2 regions of the Actinopolymorpha sp. NPDC004070 genome follow, and region 1 is predicted to be linked to the other one. Evidence: riboswitches for the same ligand, from Rfam matches in the RefSeq annotation. Region 1 holds a riboswitch; the other holds the start of a gene.
What was found. Region 1 has a riboswitch for S-adenosylmethionine ahead of ABZV93_RS05495 (aminotransferase class V-fold PLP-dependent enzyme). Riboswitches for the same ligand answer to the same signal wherever they lie in the genome.

Region 1 (7,556 bases):
GCGGGAGCCACCTCGACGGAAGGACCCACACGCGTGAGCATCTACGACACCCCTGTACGAACGCTGGCCGGTGCACCCGGATCCCTGGGCGACCTGGCCGGGCGCGCCCTGCTGGTCGTCAACGTCGCGTCCAAGTGCGGCCTGACTCCGCAGTACACCGGCCTGGAGAGGCTGCACGAGCAGTACGCCGACCGCGGGTTCTCGGTTGTCGGTTTCCCGTGCAACCAGTTCGGCGGGCAGGAGCCGGGCACGGCCGAGGAGATCCAGGAGTTCTGCTCGACGACGTATGGCGTGACGTTCCCGATGTACGAGAAGATCGAGGTCAACGGGCCCGACCGGCACCCGATCTACGACGAGCTGACCGCCGTGCCCGACGCCGAGGGCGAGGCCGGCGACATCCAGTGGAACTTCGAGAAGTTCGTGATCTCGCCGGACGGCAAGATCGTCGCGCGGTTCCGCCCCGGGACCGACCCGGACGACCCCAAGCTGGTGGAGACGATCGAGCAGAACCTGCCGAAGTAACCGCGCCGCGACCCCGGAGGCCGCAGACGGGCGCCGGGCCGGCGGTCGTCTGCGGGGTCTCGCCGGGATCGTCGGGGAGGGGGCGAGATGCCCGACTACGGGCGGGATCTGGCGTTCGGGTACTTCCTGGTGCCGAACGCCGCCGACCCGCTGTTGGACACCGCCCGGGAGCTGGAGCGGGCTGGTTTCGACTGCGTGGGCGTCCAGGACCACCCGTACCAGCGCCGCTACGTCGAGACGTGGACGCTGCTGGCGATGATCGCCGCCCGCACCGAGCGGATCCGGGTCTTTCCCGACGTGGCCAACCTCGCCCTGCGCCCGCCGGCCGTGCTCGCCAAGGCCGCCGCGAGCCTGGACGTGCTCAGCGGCGGGCGGTGCGAGCTCGGCCTGGGCAGCGGCGCGTTCTGGGACGCGATCGAGGCGTACGGCGGCACCCGGCGCACGCCCGGCGAGGCGATCACCGGTCTCGGCGAGGCGATCGAGGTGATCCGGCTGCTGTGGAGCGGGCAGCGCGACCTGCGGTACGAGGGCCGCTTCCATCGGCTCGCCGGGGCGACCGCCGGCCCGGTGCCCGCGCATCCGATCGGCATCTGGCTGGGTGTCCACGGCCCGCGTGCACTCGCGCTGACCGGACGATCCGCCGACGGATGGCTGCCCTCCCTCCGCGACGGCGACGTCGGTGCGCTGGTCGAGGGGGCGGCCCGGATCGACGAGGCCGCGCTGGCAGCGGGCCGCCGTCCGGCCGACGTACGCCGGATTCTCAACGTCGCCGGAACGCTCACCGCCGGCCGGTCCGAGGGACTCCTGCGCGGTCCCGCCGGCCAGTGGGTGGACGAGCTGACCGACCTCGCCGTGGGCCTCGGGTTCGACACGTTCGTGCTGGGGGCGGACGACGCGGACCAGTGGCGGCGGTTCGCCGCCGAGGTGATCCCCGCCGTCCGCGACCAGGTCGCCGCCGAACGCGCCTGATCCTCCCTTCGCACTGTCAGCCGCAGGACCTGAGGTGCCGCGCCGTGGTCACCCGGAGCAGGCCGGCGGGAGACGCGCGGCGCGGGTGAGGGCCGCTCCCCTGTTCGGGTGAACCTGCCTCCCCTCTCCGCCGGAGTTCGGCGCCCGGCCCACACGTGCGGGGTTACGTTGGCGGCTGTTGGCCACCGTGGGCGGTCGTGGCGCCGATGTCGCGTGCGAGTCGTGCGCCCCGCTCGGCGAGGGGAGCGGCATGGGCCTTCGGGACATCCTGCGCGACATTCCGGACCAGGCGCGGCGGCGTGACCTGGGATCTCGGCTGAGGTGGAGGCTGCGGCCGGTGATCGCGCCGTTCGAGCCTGGCCGGCGCACCCGGCGCATGGTGGGCGCGGGCGCGATCCTGGCGGTGGCCGCGGTCACCGCGATGCTGATCGGCCCGACGAACGAACTGTCCTCGAACGGTCCCACCTGGCCGATGTCCCCGCATCCCACGACGGACAACCCGGTCTCGCGTACCAACGGCTTCTACGTCGACCGGCGCGGCCAGCCCACCGCCTGGGTCCGTGACAACCCCCGCGACCCGCGGCGGGCCCTGATCGCGGAGGGGATCGCGCAGCGGCCGGTCGCCAGGTGGTTCCTGGGCGGCTGGGACGACGCCACCTCGGCGCGGGAGTACGCCGCGAGCGCCGCGCGGGCACACCGGCTGCCAGTCCTGGTGGCGTACAACATCCCGCACCGCGACTGCGGCGGCTACAGCGCGGGCGGCGCGTCCGACTCCGCGGCCTACCGGTCCTGGATCGACGGGCTGGCCACGGGGATCGGCTCCCGCCCCGCCGTGGTGATTCTCGAACCCGACGCGCTGGCCGGGCAGACCTGCCTGCCCGCGGCGTTGCAGCGCCAGTACGACCAACTGATCGCGTACGCCGTGGACCGGTTCCGCGCCGTCTCACCCGGTACGTGGGTGTACGTCGACGCCGGGCACGTCGCCTGGGTGTCGCCCGAAGTGATGGCGGAGCGGCTGCGCCAGGCCCACGTGGCGAACGCGCGTGGCTTCGCCCTGAACGTCTCCAACTACCGGTCGACGGACGCGAACGTCGACTACGGCCACGCGATCGCCGACGCGCTCGGTGAGAAGGGGATCTCGTCGCGGTTCCTCGTCGACACCAGCCGCAACGGCCGGCCGAGCGAGGACGTGCAGTGGTGCAACCCGCCTGGTCAGCGGGTCGGGCTGGCACCACGTCTCGGCGGCGCGGACGGGCTGGACATGCAGGTGTGGGCGCGGCCGCCCGGTGAGTCCGACGGGCAGTGCGGCGTCGGCGCCACCTTGCGGGCGGGCGAGTTCAGCCCCACCCTCGCGTACTCCCTGCTCACCGAGACCGACCCGCCCGGCTGGCGGCCCGGCCTGGCGCTGGGCCTTCGCCGCGGCGCCGACCTGTGGGCCGTCCTCCGTACCAGCTGAATCTCCCGCGCCCGACCGCGGCCGGCGGCGAATCGGATCGCGGCCCTGGCCGGTGCGGTCTGTCGTCTCGGCCGGTTCCGCTGGTCTCGTCGGATTCTTCCGCGGAAGAATCCGCGCTCGAGAATCCCGGTCTCCGGCTCGGTCAGTCCGATCGGGTGGGCAGGCCGGCGGCGGCCCAGGCGACGAAGCCACCCTCGACGTCGGTCGCGAGGTGCAGGCCGAGGTCCTGCAGCGCGGCCGCCGCGAGGCTGGACGTGTAGCCCTCCGAGCACAGGACGAGGACCTCGACGTCGTACCCCGTCGCCTGCGGCAGCCGGGCGTCGCTGGCCGGGTCGAACCGCCACTCCAGGACGTTGCGTTCGACCACCAGCGCACCCGGCACCGCACCCTCGACCTGCCCCTCCCGGGCCCGCTGCTCGCTGGGGCGGATGTCGACCAGCACCGCGCCAGACCGCACCCGGTCGTACGCCTGCTCCGGGCTGAGGCGGGTGAGCCGGGCGCGTGCCCGCGCGAGGACATCGTCGATCGTGCGGCGTACGGGCGCGGCCCGTTCGGGCGAGGGGTGCTCCGGCCAGGGATGCTCCGGCGTCGGCCTTACGGGCGTGGTCACCAGTCGACTCCTACGCGTTCTGAGGACAGCACGGTCAGCCGCCGGTCCACCACGGCGTACCTCGTCATGGCAGTGAGTTCGGGCGCGTACGCGTGGACGCTGACCGCGGGGACGTCGCCGGTGTTGGCGACGTCATGGACGTGTTCGTACCCGAAGCCGCGGACCTGACCCGCGCCGAAGTGCCGGCGGGTGGGGCGTACCACGGTGCCGGGACTGATCCGGCCGGTGGGCGGCGCGTCGGCCGGGGTGACGGTGGTCTCGGTCAGCGCACCGCGCACGACGGTGAACGCGCCGAGGGCCTCGCCGTGGTCGTGCAGCCCGGTGCCCTGTCCCGGCAGCCAGGCGATCAGCCACACCTCGTGGTCCGGATCGACGTCGAGGCGGGCGTACCAGCGTTCGTCGCCGTGACCGAAGCGCAGCTGGTCCTGCCACAGTCGCGGGTCGGCGGCGACCCGGCGTACCAGCGCGGCCGCGGAGGCAACGCTCGGCACGTCGACGCCGAACCGCCCGCCCGCGGTGCGGCCGCCGGTGAAGGGGACGGAGGTGGAGGAGGCGGAGGTGTCGCTGAAGTTCAGGGATGTCGCGGACATGGGTGTCTCCGGGGAACGAGTCGAGCCGACGATGGGTTGCTCGAACCGCTGGTCCCACGCCCGTGCCGGGCAGGTGTCCTCCGGGCAGGTCAGGCGGACGGACCAGCGGCGCACCGACACCGCTGGTCGAAGTGGTCGCCCCGCCGACCGTTCCAGAACACGTCGAGCAGGGGCAGGAGCCGGCGGGTCACGGCCGGGCCTCCTGCTCGCACGGCGACGTGCCGCCGGTACCCGCGAACCCGCCCAGGGAGGGGGCGCCGACGGTCGCCGCGCCGGCCCACTCCGGCACCGGGCGGGTGTCGTGGACCGGCTCCCAGCGCCCGTCGACCACGGCGTACTCCCACCGCGGCCCGGCCACCAGCAGGCCCTCCACCGCGTCGGCGAGCCGGTCGACGTCGACCAGCGTGGTGCCGACGCCGAAGCTCGCCCGCAGCGTCCCGTCGGGCGCGCCCAGCCGCGACAGCAGCGGGTGCGCGCAGAACTTCCCGTCACGGACGCCGATGCCGTGCTCGGCGGACAGGTACGCCGCGACGAGCCCGGGGTGGTAGCCGTCCACGCTGAACGCCACCACGCCGATCGCGTCCGGGCTGTCCCGCCAGATCCGGTGCCGGAGTACGCCGGGCAGGGCGTCCAGCCGAGCGACCAGCCGGGCCCGCAGCGCCTCCTCGTGCGCGGCCAGCGCGCCGTCGGGCAGTGCGGCCAGGGTCTCGCAGGCCTGGCCCAGTGCCGCCGCGCCTAGCACGTTGGGGGTGCCGCCCTCGTGGCGCTGCGGGGCGTCCGCCCAGATGGTGCCGGTGAGAGTCACCTCGCGGACGGCGCCGCCGCCGGGGAGGTACGCCGGGGCCGCGTCCAGCCAGTCGCGGCGCCCGACCAGGACACCTACGCCCAGCGGCGCGTAGAGCTTGTGCCCGGAGAACGCCACGTAGTCGACGCCGCCGGCGGCCAGGTCGATCCGCCGGTGGGGCGCGAGCTGGGCGGCGTCCAGGACGACCCGGGCGCCGGCCTGGTGGGCCGCGGCGACGATCGCGTCCAGGGGAAGCACCTCGCCGGTGACGTTGGACGCGCCGGTGATCGCGACCAGCGTGGCCGGCCGGGCGGCGAGTTCTGCGCGCAGGGCGACCAGCGTGGCCCGCTGGGTCGTACCGGCGACCACGCACCGGTGCCGGCCCCGCCGCCACGGCAGCAGGTTGGCGTGGTGCTCGATGTCGAGGAAGAGCACGTCGCCGGCGTCGCCCTCCCCGCCGTCCTCGGTGCGGCCGGGCACGCACCTGGCCAGCAGGTTCAGCGCGTCGGTGGTGTTGCGGGTGAACACGACCACGTCGTCGGCGCGTGCTCCCACGAACGCCGCGACCTGGGCACGAGCATGTTCGTAGCGCGCGGTGCTGACCCGCGACGCGTACCCCGCGCCCCGGTGCACGCTCGCGTAGTAGGGCGCCACCTGCGCCAGGTGCGCGGCCACCTCGGACAGGCACGGCGCGCTCGCGGCGTAGTCGAGGTTGGCGTACGCCGTGGTCTCGCCGGTGACCAGCGGGACCGGGAGGTCAGCGCCCACCACGGGCAGCAGCGGGGCGGCACCCACCTGGGGTGCCGCGGCGAAACGATCGGCGCCGGACGTCACCCGGTCGGCCCGGGACGGGAGCGGGATGTCGGGGGTGATGTCGGGCGTACGGCGTTCGGCCCGGACCGCCACGGCACTCAGAAGACTCACAACACACCTCACAGGTCTCGGGGACCCGTGGGTGTGGGGTCCCGCGCTTGCCGCACCGGCCGGCGCGACCTGGTCCTCACCCGGGGCACCCCACCGCGGAGGAGGGTTGCCGGCCAGCAAGCCGGGGCTGGCGAGTCTCGTCCACCACGTCGGCGGGCGCGGATCGCGCCGTGAACCTGCGGTGGCCGAGTCTCCTGCTGGCACTCGTGACCGGAAGTCACAGTAACGGTTGTCGGGAACGGGCGATGGTATGTCTCAAATAATGAAATCGCGGTCTGCAATACGGACAGTGCGCATGGACCGGCTCGCACGCAGGCCTCCGACCTGGGCTTTCGTGCTCGGCGTCCTCGCGCTCACCGCCGCCGTCTGGGCGGCACTCCAGTCGTCGATCCCCTACCTCGGGCACGACGAGGCGGTCTACGCGGCCAAGGCGCGATCCTGGCTGACGGGGGCACCGAGCGCACAGTGGGGTGATCACCGTGCGCCCGGACTGCCGGCCCTGGGCTACGCCGCACTCGCGGTGCACGAGAGCGTGGCGTCCGTCCGGGTCGTGGGGTTGCTGCTCGCGTTGCTGGCGTTCGGGCTGTTCTGCTGGATCGGGATCGGACTGCTCGGGCCGGCGCGCGGCGTCGTGGTCGCACTGCTCGTGCTGTCCGGGCCGGGGTTCGTGCGCCGGGTCCCGGAGTTCCTCACCGATGTCGGGACCGCCGGGCTGCTGGCCGGAGCGGCGTACTGCCTGGTCCGCGCCCAGGAAGGCAACACGGTGCCGGTCCGGCGTACCGGCTCCCAGCGAGCCGGCGGCCGGGACCGGTGGCTGCCGGCCGCGGCCGGGTTCGCGCTCGGTGCGTTCTACCTGCGGTACGGCGCGGTCGCGGGCGTCCTCGCGCTGGCCCTCGCCGCCGCGGTGGCCTGGGGACCGCGGGCGTGGCTGGCCCGGTGGCGCGGCCTGCTCGGCGTGGCCGCGGTGCTGGCGGTGGGGCTGGCGCCGCACCTCGTCACCGCCGAACGCCGGACCGGGTCGCCGTTCGGCATGGTGCGCGCATCCGCCGACGCAGGCCACTCGGAGGGGCTCGGCGGCCTGCTCACCTACGTGCGGATGTTCCCCGTGAAACTTGCCGGGCCCTGGGGTGGGGTGGTGATGGCCGCCGGGCTTTTCGCGGGGGCGCTCGCGGCGTGGCGACTGGCTCGCCGCAGGCCACGACCGGAGGACCGCCGTACGGTGTTCGCGGTGCTTGCCGCCGTCACGCTCGTCGTCTCGATCGGACTGGCCGCGCACGGTGAGCCGAGGTTCGTGTTCATGTCGGTGTTCTGGCTGACTCTGGCCGGAGTGGCGGCACTGGCGGAGTGGGCCCGCGCACGCGCCCGGCTGTTGCTCGGCGTACTCGCGGCCGGTGCGGTGGCGACGATGCCGGTGACCGGTCTGCTCGTCGCCCGCGGGCCGCTGCGCGACGTGACCAGCGAGCGAGAGTCCCTGGTGGCGGCGGCCGCGGCGCTGGCAGCGGAGTCCGGTGGGGCGCTCGGTGACTCGGCGGGATCCATCGGCTCGGGCGCCCGGTGCGTGGTGGTGACCGGTTACCAGCCCGAGGTCGGGTGGTACTCCGGCTGCGCGACGGCGAGTCTCGGACAGGTGCGGTCGCGCGACCTGCCGCCGAACACACCGGTGTCGTACCTCGTGTTCGCACACGGACGCGACCAGCTTCC
Region 2 (7,556 bases), on a different contig from region 1:
GGCGGCGGGCACGGAGCAGTTGTGGCGCCAGGGTGAGGTGGTAGTCCTGGATCAGCACCCGCCCGCCCGGCGCGGCCTCCTCGGCGAGTGCCTGCGCGAACGCGGTGTTGTAGTCCACGTAGGACGCCCACTCCCGGCGGAACCTCCGGTCGAAGAGCGGCGCGTTGGCGGTGTCGAACAGCAGGTGGTGCAGAAACCACAGGGTGGAGTTGGCGATGCCGTTGTACGCACGGGTGAAGGTGAGCGGCTCGATGTCGAGCAGCCGGACCGGAATCGTCCCGGTGTCGTACCCCGCGGCGTCCAATCTGCCCGACGGCGCCGACCTGGCCGCGAGCCGGTCGGCGTCGGACAGCGCGGCCGCGACCCACAGCGCGTCCTCCTGAGGGGGGATCGCGGCGAGCGCCGCCGACAGTCCACCGGAGCCTCCGACGCACTGGAGCCTGCCGGCGTCGTCCTGGCGGAATGACACCGGGCCTCGGTTGGAGGCGAGCAGCACGCTCTTGTTCGGTTCGCTCGCCATGGCGACAGAGCCTAGGCCCTCGACTCGGGCCCATCCGCCGTTCAGGCCAGCCGGGAGCGCTGACCAACCGGTTGCACCGCGCGGTCGCACCGCCGGTTACAAAGCTGTGCGCAGACGGGTCGGCGGCGCGCCACCTGGGCACATCTGCTGCGTGGGATCGCGTGGTGGGCCTTCGAGTGTGCTCGGCCGTTGGCTTTCTGTCGTACGACTGCGGTGGCTGCTGGCCTTCGCCCTTCTGCTCCCGCTCGCGGCGGTGACGGATGCCGTCGCGGCCGACCACCCCGGCAAGCCGGTGATGCGGCAGGCACAGACGGTCGCCGTCGGCCGGACCGGGGAGTACGCGGGTGCCGCCTGGCGGCTGGTGACGTTCACCGCGAGCGCTCCGCGGCATCCGCTGCGGGTGCGGGCGGGTTGGACCGCCGTGTACGTCGCGCTGATGGTCACGCCGCGAGACCGCGCCGCGGGCCGCCGGATCCAGGGCTGCGAGTTCTCCGTCGCCGACCGCAGAGGGCACACCTGGCACCCTGCCGGCGTGCTCTTCACCGACATCCGGCGGCAGGTCAAGGAATCCGCGATCGGCTGCTTCCGGCACACCGGCCGGTTCCTGCGGCATCCGATTCCCGGTGGTGAGACCCAGAACGTCGTGACCGCCTTCCTGGTGCCGAAGGCCTCGGTCCGCGACCTCGCCCTGCGGGTGCTGGTGCCCGATGCGGCGCCGGCCTACCTGCGACTCCTCACCGGAGCGGGTGTAAAGCGCGCTTGACACGACCCGCGACGAGACGACGTTCGTGCACGCGTTGTTCACCGGCCGGCTGCTGCCGAAGGCCCAGGTCGCGCAGATGACCGACACCGGGAAGTTCGGCTACGGCCTGGGGATCTTCCCGGTGCAGGTGCCCTGTGTTCCCGGTGGCGTCGTCTGGGGCCACGACGGCGCGGTCTTCGGCTACAGCGCGGAGTCTTCAGTACGCCGGACGGGGTCCGGCAGGCCGCCGTGGGCGCCAACACCTGGCTGTTCACCGACGACGGTGAGCTGAACCCGCTGCCCGCCCAGGTGGCCGCCGTCGCGCTGTGCGACGGTTCCCGAAGCCCGGCCGCGGTGGCGCCGCTTCGGCGTTCCACGCCGGCCGCGACGGCCGCGGCGGGGGCGTGGCCGGCCCGATGAGCCCGGCTTGTCCTCCATTCGGACAGCTCGTCTCGCATTCTGAACGCTGTCGACGTTCGCCCGGACCTACCCGTTAGGCTCGCCCGCAGGCGGTGACACGACCGACGTCGCCGCTTGCCCCTGGAGGGGCCGCACAGCCGAACCGCCACAACTGAACACCACAACTGAACAAGGAACTCATCCAGAGGGGCAGAGGGACCGGCCCGACGAAGCCCCGGCAACCGGCCGACCGCCGACGAGTGTGTCTCGCGTACATGCAGGCCCACGGCGGCCACGGTGCCAACTCCGGCCCACGACTCCGCGTCCGGGACGACCTCCCGAGCGGACGTACGCGGGAAAGATGAGAGGAGAGGCCTCGCATGACGACGACCTACGCCGACAGCACCACGCCCGGCACCCACACGATCCGCCCCGGCGCCTTCGGGAACGCCACCGAACTGCGATGTCGGGAGTGCGGAGCCAGCAGCCCGCTCGGCGCCCACTACGCGTGCTCGGAGTGCTTCGGCCCGCTCGAGGTGGGCTACGACTTCCCCACGGTGACCCGCGAGCAGATCGCCGCCGGCCCGCACAACATCTGGCGTTACCGCGAACTGCTTCCCGTGCCGGCCGACGTGGCGTCGTTCCCCAACACCGAGCCCGGGCTCACCCGGCTGGTGCGCGCCGACCGGCTCGCCGCCGACCTGGACCTGGCCCGGCTGTGGGTCAAGGACGACTCCGGCAACCCCACCCACTCGTTCAAGGACCGCGTCGTCGCCGTCGCGCTGACCGCGGCCCGTGAGCTGGGCTTCCAGGTGCTGGCCTGCCCGTCCACGGGCAACCTCGCCAACGCCGTGGCCGCGGCCGCCGCCCGCGCCGGGATCCGCAGCGTGGTGCTGGTGCCGCACAACCTCGAGCAGCAGAAGATTGTCACCACCGCGGTGTACGGCGGCACGCTCGTCGCCGTCGAGGGCACCTACGACGACGTCAACCGCCTGGCCAGCGAGATCGCCGGCGAGGAGGAGACCTGGGCGTTCGTCAACGTCAACGTCCGGCCCTACTACGCCGAGGGCTCCAAGACGCTGGGGTACGAGATCGCCGAGCAGCTCGGCTGGCGGCTGCCCGAGCAGATCGTCGTCCCGATCGCGTCCGGCGCCCAGCTGGTGAAGATCGACAAGGGCATCCGCGAGCTGGTCGAGCTCGGGCTGGTGGAGGACACGCCGTACCGCATCTTCGGCGCCCAGGCCACCGGCTGCTCCCCGGTGTCGGCGGCGTTCCACGCCGGCCACGACGTGGTCGCCCCGGTGAAGCCACAGACGCTGGCGAAGTCGCTGGCGATCGGCAACCCCGCGGACGGGCCGTACGTCCTGGACGTGGTGCGGCGCACCGGCGGGACCGTCGAGGACGTCTCCGACGAGGAAGTGGTCGACGGCATCGCCCGGCTGGCCCGCACCGAGGGCATCTTCGGTGAGACCGCCGGCGGGGTGACCGTGGCCACGCTGGCGAAGCTGGTGCGCACCGGCAAGCTCGACCCGGCCGCCGAGACCGTGATCATCAACTCCGGCGACGGGCTGAAGACCCTGGACGCCATCGCCGGCAGGGTCGGCCCGAAGGCCACCATCCGCCCGACGTACGAAGCATTCACGGAGGCTGGTCTCGCATGAGCGTGAAGGTTCGGATCCCCACCATCCTGCGCACCTACACCGGCGGCTCGTCGGAGGTGAAGGCCGACGGCGACACCCTGGCCGAGGTGCTGGAGTCGCTGGACGCGAACTACCCCGGCATCCGCGCGCGTGTGCTCGACGACGCAGGCAAGCTGCGCAGGTTCGTCAACGTCTATGTCGGCGAGGAGGACGTGCGCTTCGCCGGCGGCCTGGACACCCCGACCCCGGAGGGTACGCAGGTCTCGGTGATCCCCGCCGTCGCCGGCGGTGCCCGCTGAGCTCACCGGCGGCGACGGGCGGCGTCACCGCGCCGGCGCCCGCGATTCCGGACGCGGCGTTCGTGCTGCACGAGCGCACCGACGGCCCGCGTCAAGCGCGCCTTGACGCGGGTCCGACCACCAGGTTCACCACCGCCGAGGTGGAGGTCGGGCTGGTCCAGGGGCCGAACGGTCTCGACGTCACGGTGGCCTGCCCGGACGCCGGCCTGTCCTGGGTGGTGCTGCGCTGGCGGCGCCGCGTGGCCACGTCCGCGCTGGTCCTCGGCGACGCCTGGGAACGCTCCTACGGTGACCTCGCCTGGAGGCACCACCAGCCCGAGCGGCTGCTGCCGTGGTCGTGGCTCGCGCACGACCCGGTGTCCGCGACGACCACGGGCATGGGCGTTCGCGTACGCCCGAACGCCTTCTGCGCCTGGACCGTCGACGAGGACGGCTGCTCGTTGTGGCTCGACGTCCGCAACGGCGGCGGCCCGGTCTCGCTGGGGGATCGGGTGCTGTCCGCGGCCACGGTGGTCGAGGTCGCCGGCGACGCGAACGCCTCGCCCTACGCCGTCCAGCGCGGGTTGACAGCGGCGATGTGCGCCGACCCGCTGCCGGTGGCCGAGCCAGTGGTCGGCGCCAACAACTGGTACTACGCCTACGGCCGCGACTTCGGCCCCGCCCAGATCCTGCGCGACGCCGAGACGATCGTGTCGTACGCCGACGGCCATCCGGTGCGGCCGTTCTGTGTCGTCGACGCCGGCTGGAGCCCCGGTGGCGTCTGCCCGGGTGGCCCCTGGACCGCCGGTGTCCCCGGCCTCTTCGACGACATGCCGGGCTTCGCCGCCGACATCGCGGCGCGGGGTGCCCGGCCGGGGATCTGGATGCGCCCCGCCGCGCTGTCCACCGTGACCGACCCGCCGCGGCTGCGGCCGGGCCCGCGCCCGGCACGCGAGCAGCCGCTCGACCTCACCCTGCCGGACAACCTGCGCACGATCGGCGAGGACGTGGCCCGGCTGGTCGGCTGGGGCTTCGAGCTGGTCAAGCACGACTTCTCGACCTTCGACGCGTTCGGCCGGTTCGGCCCGGCGATGGGTGCGGGGCTGACCGACCCCGGATGGCACTTCGCCGACCGCGGGCGTACGAACGCCGAGATCCTGCTGCGGCTGTACGAGACGATCCGCGAGGGTGCCGGCAGTGCGGTGGTGATCGGCTGCAACACCGTCGGGCACCTGGCCGCCGGCCTGGTGGAGGTGCAGCGGATCGGTGACGACACCTCCGGCCGGGACTGGGAACGCACCCGCCGGATGGGCGTCAACACGCTCGCGTACCGGCTCGCCCAGCACGGTGCGTTCTTCGCCGCCGACGCCGACTGCGTGCCGTGCACGCCGGTGACGCCGTGGGAGAAGAACCGCCAGTTCCTCGACCTGGTAGCCCGCTCGGGGACGGCGTTGTTCGTCTCGGTGGACCCTGCCTCCCGTACGCCGAAGGTGGACGCCGACCTGCGCGCGGCCGTCCGGCTGGCCCTGGACGGCGGGCAGCCCGGCGGGCTCGAGCCACTGGACTGGTTGTGGTCGACGGTTCCGCGCCGGTGGCGCTCCGGCGACGAGGAACTGACCTACGACTGGGCGGAATCCTTCGGGGCGTCTCCGCTGGCCAGCTGACGTTTTGTCCTGCATAGCGGGATGGTAGTTACGCGCTGTGGCCGATGTAGTAGACCGTTGACGTTCCGTGATTCTGAGTGGGGTGACGGGGCCGAACCTGGCCCAAACGAGATCGTTCAGACATCTCCACACCGGACACGTTTTTGGTTATGGTCGGCCGTGGTCGCCATGATCGTGCGTAACGGCTCGACCGCCAACGGTGGGAATGCGCGCTGATCGATCGCAACACCTCCCCTCGCGGGACGGGTGCGGTGAGTACGACCCGGGCCCGCGCCGGGCGGGTCTGACACCCGAACGGGTCTGAGGAGAGGGCATGACGCAGGGAACCGTGAAGTGGTTCAACTCGGAAAAGGGCTACGGCTTCATTGCGGTGGACGACGGTAACGACGTCTTCGTCCACTGGTCGAAGATCCAGATGGACGGATACAAGTCCCTCGCCGACGGCCAGGCCGTCGAGTTCGAGGTCGTCCGTGGCCCGAAGGGGCTTGAAGCGCACGAGGTGCGCCCGGTCTGAGCCAGACCACGGAAGGCGACGCCGGGGCCCGGGCGGGAGGATCCGTCCGGGCCCCGGCGTGTCCGCGGCAACCCGTGTGCGGCAACCCGTGTGCGGCAACCCGTGTGCGGCAACAACCTGTGTGCGGCAACAACCTGTGTGCGGCAACAACCTGTGTGCGGCAACCCGTCTGCGGCAACCCGTCTGCGGCAACACGTGTGCGAGGGTGTGTCCGTCGGTGAAGGATCGATGGGCACGCTGCGAGGGCCGGGGTCTCGGCTTGTCCGGCCTCCCCGCCCTCGGCTTGCACTCTCCCAGGGCGAGTGCTAAACACGTGTTAGCACTCGAAGGTCGCGAGTGACAATCCACTTGGTTTGGTTCGACGAGGTTCCCGGCCTGGCCGGGAAGCGTCCGTCGCGGGCGTCGACCCGAACCCACGACCATCCACCCACCTGGGGGAGGATCCAGCTAGATGCCCAAGATCATCTCGTTCAACGAGGACGCGCGCCGCGGTCTCGAGCGGGGAATGAACACCCTCGCCGACGCCGTCAAGGTGACTCTCGGCCCCAAGGGCCGCAACGTCGTCCTGGAGAAGAAGTGGGGCGCGCCGACGATCACCAACGACGGCGTCTCCATCGCGAAGGAGATCGAGCTCGAGGACCCGTGGGAGAAGATCGGGGCCGAGCTCGTCAAGGAAGTTGCCAAGAAGACCGACGATGTGGCCGGTGACGGCACCACGACCGCGACCGTGCTCGCCCAGGCGCTGGTCCGCGAGGGTCTGCGCAACGTCGCCGCCGGGGCCAACCCGATGGGCCTCAAGCGTGGCATCGAGGCCGCCGTCGACCGGGTGACCGAGCAGCTCGCCCAGGCCGCCAAGGACGTCGAGACCAAGGAGCAGATCGCCTCTGTGGCGGCCGTCTCCGCCGGTGGCGACGCGAGCGTCGGCGAGATCATCGCCGAGGCGATGGACAAGGTCGGCAAGGAAGGCGTCATCACCGTCGAGGAGAGCAACACCTTCGGGCTCGAGCTCGAGCTCACCGAGGGTATGCGCTTCGACAAGGGCTACATCTCGCCGTACTTCTGGACCGACGCCGAGCGCATGGAGGCCGTCCTCGACGACCCCTACGTTCTCGTCTACAACGGCAAGATCTCCGCGGTGAAGGACATGCTCCCTCTGCTGGAGAAGGTCATGCAGTCCGGCAAGCCGCTGGCGATCATCGCCGAGGACGTCGAGGGCGAGGCCCTGGCCACGCTCGTCGTCAACAAGGTCCGCGGCACCTTCAAGTCGGTTGCCGTCAAGGCTCCCGGCTTCGGTGACCGCCGCAAGGCCATGCTCGGCGACATCGCCATCCTCACCGGTGGCCAGGTCATCTCCGAGGAGGTCGGCCTGAAGCTGGAGAACGCCGGTCTCGACCTGCTCGGCCGCGCCCGCAAGGTCGTCGTCACCAAGGACGAGACGACGATCGTCGAGGGTGCCGGTGACCCCGAGCAGATCTCCGGCCGGGTCAACCAGATCCGCGCCGAGATCGAGCGCAGCGACTCCGACTACGACCGCGAGAAGCTGCAGGAGCGGCTGGCCAAGCTGGCCGGCGGCGTTGCGGTGATCAAGGTCGGCGCCGCCACCGAGGTGGAGCTGAAGGAGCGCAAGCACCGCATCGAGGACGCCGTTCGCGCGGCGAAGGCCTCGGTCGAGGAGGGCATCGTCGCCGGTGGCGGCGTGGCGCTCGTCCAGGCCGGCAAGAAGGCCTTCGACAAGCTCGACCTCGAAGGTGACGAGGCCACCGGCGCCAACATCGTCAAGGTGGCGCTCGAGGCTCCGC

Region 2: another riboswitch for S-adenosylmethionine. It lies ahead of thrC (threonine synthase); the one in region 1 lies ahead of ABZV93_RS05495 (aminotransferase class V-fold PLP-dependent enzyme).

What each region holds. Positions count from the first base shown of each region.
Region 1 covers NZ_JBEXMJ010000002.1:414,120-421,675, forward strand. The annotation lists gene ABZV93_RS05470 (glutathione peroxidase) at 34-522, shown strand; gene ABZV93_RS05475 (LLM class flavin-dependent oxidoreductase) at 610-1,491, shown strand; gene ABZV93_RS05480 (glycoside hydrolase family 6 protein) at 1,742-2,947, shown strand; gene ABZV93_RS05485 (rhodanese-like domain-containing protein) at 3,090-3,557, opposite strand; gene ABZV93_RS05490 (cysteine dioxygenase family protein) at 3,554-4,147, opposite strand; gene ABZV93_RS05495 (aminotransferase class V-fold PLP-dependent enzyme) at 4,335-5,855, opposite strand; SAM riboswitch class IV at 5,894-6,001, opposite strand; gene ABZV93_RS05500 (hypothetical protein) at 6,151-7,556, shown strand, end outside.
Region 2 covers NZ_JBEXMJ010000005.1:159,345-166,900, reverse strand. The annotation lists gene ABZV93_RS11490 (trehalose-6-phosphate synthase) at 1-520, opposite strand, end outside; gene ABZV93_RS11485 (hypothetical protein) at 672-1,283, shown strand; gene ABZV93_RS11480 (hypothetical protein) at 1,309-1,554, shown strand; SAM riboswitch class I at 1,857-2,029, shown strand; gene thrC (threonine synthase) at 2,042-3,322, shown strand; gene ABZV93_RS11470 (MoaD/ThiS family protein) at 3,319-3,600, shown strand; gene ABZV93_RS11465 (hypothetical protein) at 3,663-5,243, shown strand; gene ABZV93_RS11460 (cold-shock protein) at 5,557-5,757, shown strand; gene groL (chaperonin GroEL) at 6,209-7,556, shown strand, end outside.